One region of the Streptomyces sp. WP-1 genome, then DNA from elsewhere that is predicted to be linked to it. Evidence: riboswitches for the same ligand, from Rfam matches in the RefSeq annotation. Region 1 holds a riboswitch; each other region holds the start of a gene.
The links. Region 1 has a riboswitch for thiamine pyrophosphate ahead of thiO (glycine oxidase ThiO). Riboswitches for the same ligand answer to the same signal wherever they lie in the genome.

Region 1 (2,259 bases):
CAGCGGCGCGTTGTCGGGGGACCCGGGCCGCAGCCCGGCCCTGGTCTCGGTGAGCGGCAGCTCGGTGATGCCCGGCACCAGCTCGTGCGCGTCGCGCAGCAGCTCGTACACGCCGCCCGCGGTGACCGTCGTGTCCCAGCCCAGCTCCTCGCTGGTGGCGCCGACGACCAGCTCGCCGTTCTCCCGGGGCACCAGATACAGCTGGCCGCCCCGGACCACGGCCCGCACCGTCCGGCTGAGGAACGGCGCGTACCGCTCGGGCACCGCCAGCCGCAGCACCTGCCCCTTCACCGGCCGCACCGGCGGCACCAGCTCCGGGGGCACCCCCGCGAGCCGCCCGCTGAGGCTGCCGCCCGCGAGCACCACCTGCCCGGCGCTGAGCGCCGTCCCGTCCGCTGCGGTGACCCCGACGGCCCTCTCCCGTACGACGTCCAGCCGCTGCGCCCACACCCGGTGGAACACCACCCCGGCCCGCTCGCACGCGATCACCAGGGCCGCGGCCAGCCGGCGCGGATCGATCTGGTGGTCGCCGTCGACCCGCAGCCCGCCGCGCACCCCGGGCGCCAGCATCGGCTCCAGTCGGCGGCACTCGCGCCCCGACAGCCACTCCGCCTCCAGGCCGCAGCGCTGCTGGAGGGCGTGCAGTTCCCGCAGATGGGCGCGGTCGTCGGCGTCCAGCGCGACCGCGAGGGTGCCGCAGCGCCGGTAGCCGAGGTCCCGGCCGCTCGCCTCGGTCAGTTCGGCCACGAAGCCGGGGTAGCGGCGCGCCGACTCCAGATTGAGGGCGAGCAGCGTCTCCTCGCCGTAGTGCAGTTCGGTGACCGCGGCCAGCATCCCGGCCGCGACCTGCGCGGCCCCGCCGCCCGGAGCCGGATCCACCAGGGCCGTCGCGAGCCCCCGGCGCGCCGCGCGCCAGGCCGTGACGAGGCCGATGATCCCGCCCCCGACGACCAGGACGTCGGGGCGTCCCGGGGTTTCGGGCGTACGTGTGGACATGGGCGTCCAGCCCCTCCCTTCGCCGGCATGACCCGGATCAGGTTCGTACGGTCGGAGGCCGCCAGCCTCCCTCTCAGCCCGGTGCGTCCGGGCTCCCGCGAGTGCTTGTACGGTGGCCACCCTAGCCCGCCCCCCTCCCCACCCGTAAGGGAGCCCTCGGTCATGGCCCCGTCGCTCGACGGTCTGGTCCTCGCCCCCGTCGCCGACCGGTCCGCAGGTCAGGTCGGCACCCGGACCCGCTTCGCCTACCACGAGCAGGACGGCGCGATCTGGGCCGAGTACCGGGGCGGCGACATCGTCCGCGGCCATCTGGCCGGCACCCGCGCGGGCGACCGCCTGGACTTCCGGTACGTGCAGCTGCGCACCGACGGCAGCACGGCCTGCGGCCACTGCGTGTCCACGGTCGTGGAACTGCCCGACGGCGGGGTGCGCCTGGAGGAGACCTGGGAGACCTGGGAGTGGGAGTCGGGACCCGGCTCCGGCACCAGCGTCGTGGAACAGGTCGTCGCGCACGCCCCCTGACCGGTTGATCGCCGACTGTCTATGGTGATCGGGTGAGCGAGCAGACAGCCCAGGAGGGCACGGCAGGGGTCCGGCGCGTGGTCGTCGCCGGCGCGGGCATGGCCGGGGTGCAGACCGCGGTGGCCCTGCGGGAACGGGGTTTCGCGGGCGACGTGACCGTCGTCGGCGCCGAACCGCACCAGCCGTACGACCGGCCGCCGCTGTCCAAGGCCGTCCTGCTCGGCAAGGCCGAGGGCTCCGCCTTCGACCTCGACTTCGACGCGCTCGGCGTCGGCCTCAGGCTCGGCTGCGAGGTCCTCGGCGCCCGCCCCGCCGACCATGAACTGGACACCGAGGCGGGCCCGGTGCCGTACGACGTCCTGGTGCTCGCCACCGGCGCCGAACCGGTCAACCTGCCCGGCACCGAGGGCGTCCCCGGCGTGCATCTGCTGCGCACCCTGGACGACGCCGAACGGCTGCGACCGGTGCTCGCGCGGCAGCACGACATCGTGGTCGTCGGCGCCGGCTGGATCGGCGCCGAGTTCGCCACCGCCGCCCGCGAGGCCGGCTGCGCGGTGACCGTCGTCGAGGCCGCCGACCGGCCGCTCGCCGGGGTGCTGCCCGCCGAGGTCGCCGCCCCCATGGCCGGCTGGTACGCCGACAGCGGCGCCGAACTGCGCACCGGCGCGCGCGTGGAGCGCGTCGAGGACGGCGCGGTGGTGCTCGCCGACGGCACCCGGCTGCCCGCGGGCGCGGTCGTCG
Region 2 (2,259 bases), 1.7 Mb from region 1:
GGCTGCACGATCTCGGTGAACGTACGGCCCTTGTCCTTGCCGGTGTCGACCCGGACGGTCGCCCTCTTGCAGGTGCCGCCGGACGACTGACCCGCCGAGGCACCGCCGGCGGCAACACCGCCGGGTGCCCCGCCGCCGGCGTTCACCGAGGCGCAGCTCACCTCGACCAACCGGGTCACGGTGGCCTGCTGGGTCTGCCGGTCGAAGCCGACCCCGCTGTGCTTGTGCGAGGGGGCGCCGCCGGGCCAGAGCACCACCAGACCGGCCACGACCGCCGCGGTGAACGGGACGAGGATCGCCGCGATCACCTTGCGCAGATGCCGGGAGACGGGCGCGGCGGGGCCATGGCTGTGACCGTGCCCGTGGCCGGAGCCGTGTCCGTGGTCCGTGCCGTGGCCGTGTCCGCGCCCGTGGTCGTGGGCCCGGGCGGAAACCGGGGGCTGGGCCGGTGCCGGAGCCTGGGCGTGGCCATGGCCGTGGCGGTGCCCCTGGCCCTGGTTCTGGCCCTGGCTCGGGGGCTCCGAGCCGTCGTGCCGACGCGGGCCGGGCGGCTGGTACGGGTGCTGGTCCATCCGGGTCATCGCCAGATCATCGCAAGAAGCGGGGAGGGCCCACTGTTCATCGCGTCACGGATGACGCTAGCGTGGAGACACCTTTGCACACGCGGGAGCTCGGAGCACCGGGCTGAGAGGGCGCTGACCTCCGTAGAAGCGATGTTTCACGTGGAACATGCGATGTTCCCCGGGAGACCTCGGACGACGGAAGCCGCTGCGTCGACCGCCGAACCTGTTACCGGGTAATGCCGGCGTAGGGAGTAGGTCTCATGACCAACAAGGACGTACGCACGCCTGCCTCCGTCCAGGACGAGATGTCCTCGGAGGCCGGGAAGTCCATCGGCTGGCACAAGGCGTATGTCGAGGGCTCGCGCCCCGACCTGCGCGTGCCGGTCCGTCAGGTGCACCTCACCAACGGGCAGTCGGTCACGCTGTACGACACGTCGGGCCCGTACACCGATCAACTCGTCGACACCGACGTCCGCCGGGGGCTGTCGCCGCTGCGGGAGAACTGGATCATCGCCCGCGGCGACACCGAGGAGTACGCGGGCCGTCCCGTCCGTCCCGAGGACGACGGCATCAAGCACACCTCGCCGCGCGGCGGGCTGCGCAACCTGGACGCGGTCTTCCCGGGTCGTCCGCGTCAGCCGCGCCGGGGCCGGGGCGGGCAGGCGGTGACACAGCTCGCGTACGCGCGCCGGGGCGAGATCACGCCCGAGATGGAGTTCGTGGCCCTCCGGGAGAACGTCTCGCCCGAGGTGGTCCGCGAGGAGATCGCGGCGGGCCGGGCGGTGCTGCCGGTCAACGTCAACCACCCGGAGATCGAGCCGATGATCATCGGCAAGCGGTTCCTGGTGAAGGTGAACGCCAACATCGGCAACTCCGCGGTGACGTCCTCCATCGAGGAGGAGGTCGAGAAGATGACCTGGGCGACCCGCTGGGGTGCCGACACGGTCATGGACCTCTCCACCGGCCGCAACATCCACACCACCCGCGAGTGGGTGCTGCGCAACTCCCCCGTCCCGATCGGCACGGTGCCGCTCTACCAGGCGCTGGAGAAGGTCGACGGCAGGGCGGAGGAGCTGACCTGGGAGATCTACAAGGACACCGTCATCGAACAGGCCGAGCAGGGCGTGGACTACATGACGGTCCACGCGGGCGTGCGGCTGCCGTTCGTACCGCTCACGGCCAATCGCAAGACCGGCATCGTCTCGCGGGGCGGCTCCATCATGGCCGCGTGGTGCCTGGCGCACCACAAGGACTCGTTCCTGTACGAGAACTTCGAGGAGCTGTGCGAGATTCTCGCCGCCTACGACGTCACGTACTCGCTGGGCGACGGGCTGCGGCCCGGGTCCATCGCGGACGCCAATGACGAGGCCCAGTTCGCGGAGCTGCGCACGCTCGGGGAACTCGGCCGGATCGCCCGCCGGTTGAACGTACAGACGATGATCGAGGGCCCCGGGCACGTCCCGATGCACAAGATCAAGGAGAACATCGATCTCCAGCAGGAGATCTGCGACGAGGCCCCGTTCTACACGCTCGGCCCGCTGACCACGGACATCGCACCGGCGTACGACCACATCACCTCCGGCATCGGCGCCGCGATGATCGCCTGGTGGGGCACGGCGATGCTCTGCTACGTCACGCCGAAGGAACACCTGGGCCTGCCCAACCGGGACGACGTCAAGACCGGCGTCATCACTTA
Region 3 (2,259 bases), 3.3 Mb from region 1:
TGGACCGACATCCCGGCCGGCTCCCGGGAGAAGCTGCGCGAGGCGCTGTTCCCGGAGCTGATGACGGTCGTCCGGCATCTGGCGACCGACGAGGGCACCACCCGCAAGACGCTGTGGCGGCTGTTCGACGGCACCCTCGTGGAGTCCGTGCTGATGCGGTACCCGGACCGGGTCACCATGTGCATCAGCTCGCAGGCGGGCTGCGGGATGAACTGCCCCTTCTGCGCGACCGGCCAGGCGGGCCTGGACCGCAATCTGTCCACCGCGGAGATCGTCCACCAGATCGTGGACGGCATGCGGGCACTGCGCGACGGCGAGGTGCCGGGCGGCCCGGCGCGGCTGTCCAACATCGTGTTCATGGGCATGGGCGAGCCGCTCGCCAACTACAAGCGGGTCGTCGGCGCCATCCGCGCGCTCACCGACCCCGCGCCGGACGGCCTCGGCCTTTCCCAGCGCGGTATCACCGTCTCCACCGTCGGGCTGGTGCCGGCCATCCACCGGTTCTCCGACGAGGGCTTCAAGTGCCGCCTGGCGATCTCCCTGCACGCCCCCGACGACGAGCTGCGCGACACCCTCGTCCCCGTGAACACGCGGTGGCAGGTGCGCGAGGTGCTGGACGCCGGGTTCGAGTACGCCGAGAAGAGCGGGCGCCGGCTGTCGATCGAGTACGCGCTCATCCGCGACATCAACGACCAGGCGTGGCGCGGCGACCGGCTCGGCCGGCTGCTGCGCGGCAGGCCCGTGCACGTCAACCTCATTCCGCTGAACCCGACTCCGGGCTCCAAGTGGACGGCCTCGCGGCCCGAGGACGAGAAGGCGTTCGTGGAGGCGATCGCCGCGCACGGTGTGCCGGTGACGATCCGGGACACCCGTGGGCAGGAGATCGACGGAGCCTGCGGTCAGCTCGCCGCCACCGAGCGGTAGTCTGGGCCCGTTCCATCACATCTTCATCATTGAAATAGTCGAAACATCTTCATATTCCGACAGGGGAGCGCCACAGCGCTGAGAGTGCGGCACCAGGCCGCAGACCCTCTGAACCTCGCCCAGGTCATTCTGGGTAGGAAGTTCGGTCACTACTCAAGCTGTTGCGCCCTGTCCGGTTCCTCCGGACAGGGCCGCGTTCTTCCTGGCCGACCCCAGGAGGACAACCAAGTGCACAACAAGACCTTCGTGGTCGCGGCGGTCGGGCTCGGCCTGGTCGCGCTGTCCGCGTGCGGCGGGGCGCAGGGACAGGACGAGGCGGACGCCAAGACCGTCACCCTCGTCAGCCACGACTCGTGGGCCGTCTCCAAGAGCGTGCTCGCGGACTTCGAGAAGCGCTCCGGGTACAAGGTCCGCGTCCTCAAGGACGGCGACGCCGGACAGGCCGTCAACAAGGCCATCCTGACCAAGGACAACCCTCAGGGCGACGTCCTCTTCGGCGTCGACAACACCCTGCTCTCCCGCGCCCTCGACAACGGGCTGTTCCAGCCGTACACCGCCAAGGGCCTGGACAAGGTCGGCGCCCCGTACCAGCTCGACGGCAAGCACCGTGTCACGCCCGTCGACTACGGCGACATCTGCGTCAACTACGACAAGGCGTACTTCAGCGAGCACCACCTCGCCCCGCCGCAGTCGTACGCCGACCTCGCCAAGCCCGCGTACAAGAACCTCCTCGTCACCGAGAACGCGGCCACCGCCTCGCCCGGCCTCGGCTTCCTGCTCGGCAGCGCCGCGCGGTTCGGGGACCAGGGCTGGCAGGACTACTGGAAGAAGCTCAAGGCCAACGGCGTCAAGGTCGTCGACGGCTGGGAGCAGGCCTACTACCAGGAGTTCTCCGGCTCCTCGGAGGGCAAGAAGGCCGGCGGCGACCGCCCGCTCGTCGTGTCGTACGCCTCCTCCCCGCCCGCCGAGGTGATCTACGCCAAGAAGCGCCCCGCCACCGCCCCGACCGGCGTGGCCACCGGCACCTGCTTCCGCCAGATCGAGTTCGCCGGGCTGCTGAGCAACGCGAAGAACCCCAAGGGCGCCAAGGCGTTCCTCGACTTCCTGGTCTCCAAGGAGTTCCAGGAGGACATGCCGCTGAACATGTATGTCTACCCGGTCGTCGCGGGTGCCCGGGTGCCCGCCGACTTCACGAAGTACGGTCCGGCCGCCCGGCACCCCGAGACGATGGCCCCCGGGAAGATCGCCGCCAACCGTGATCAGTGGGTCAAGACGTGGACGTCACTCGTACTGAAGTGACCGCCCGCGCGCGGACACGGCGCGGGAGCGCGGCGC

Region 2: it holds a riboswitch for thiamine pyrophosphate, as region 1 does, so the genes downstream of both, thiC (phosphomethylpyrimidine synthase ThiC) here and thiO (glycine oxidase ThiO) in region 1, are expected to answer to the same signal.
Region 3: it holds a riboswitch for thiamine pyrophosphate, as region 1 does, so the genes downstream of both, QHG49_RS10490 (thiamine ABC transporter substrate binding subunit) here and thiO (glycine oxidase ThiO) in region 1, are expected to answer to the same signal.

Annotation. Positions count from the first base shown of each region.
Region 1 is NZ_CP123923.1:5,806,693-5,808,951, forward strand. It holds gene thiO (glycine oxidase ThiO) at 1-996, opposite strand, end outside; TPP riboswitch at 994-1,105, opposite strand; gene QHG49_RS25610 (hypothetical protein) at 1,159-1,518, shown strand; gene QHG49_RS25615 (NAD(P)/FAD-dependent oxidoreductase) at 1,551-2,259, shown strand, end outside.
Region 2 is NZ_CP123923.1:4,115,430-4,117,688, forward strand. It holds gene QHG49_RS17870 (YibE/F family protein) at 1-581, opposite strand, end outside; TPP riboswitch at 654-831, shown strand; gene thiC (phosphomethylpyrimidine synthase ThiC) at 824-2,259, shown strand, end outside.
Region 3 is NZ_CP123923.1:2,502,655-2,504,913, reverse strand. It holds gene rlmN (23S rRNA (adenine(2503)-C(2))-methyltransferase RlmN) at 1-924, shown strand, start outside; TPP riboswitch at 976-1,082, shown strand; gene QHG49_RS10490 (thiamine ABC transporter substrate binding subunit) at 1,153-2,223, shown strand.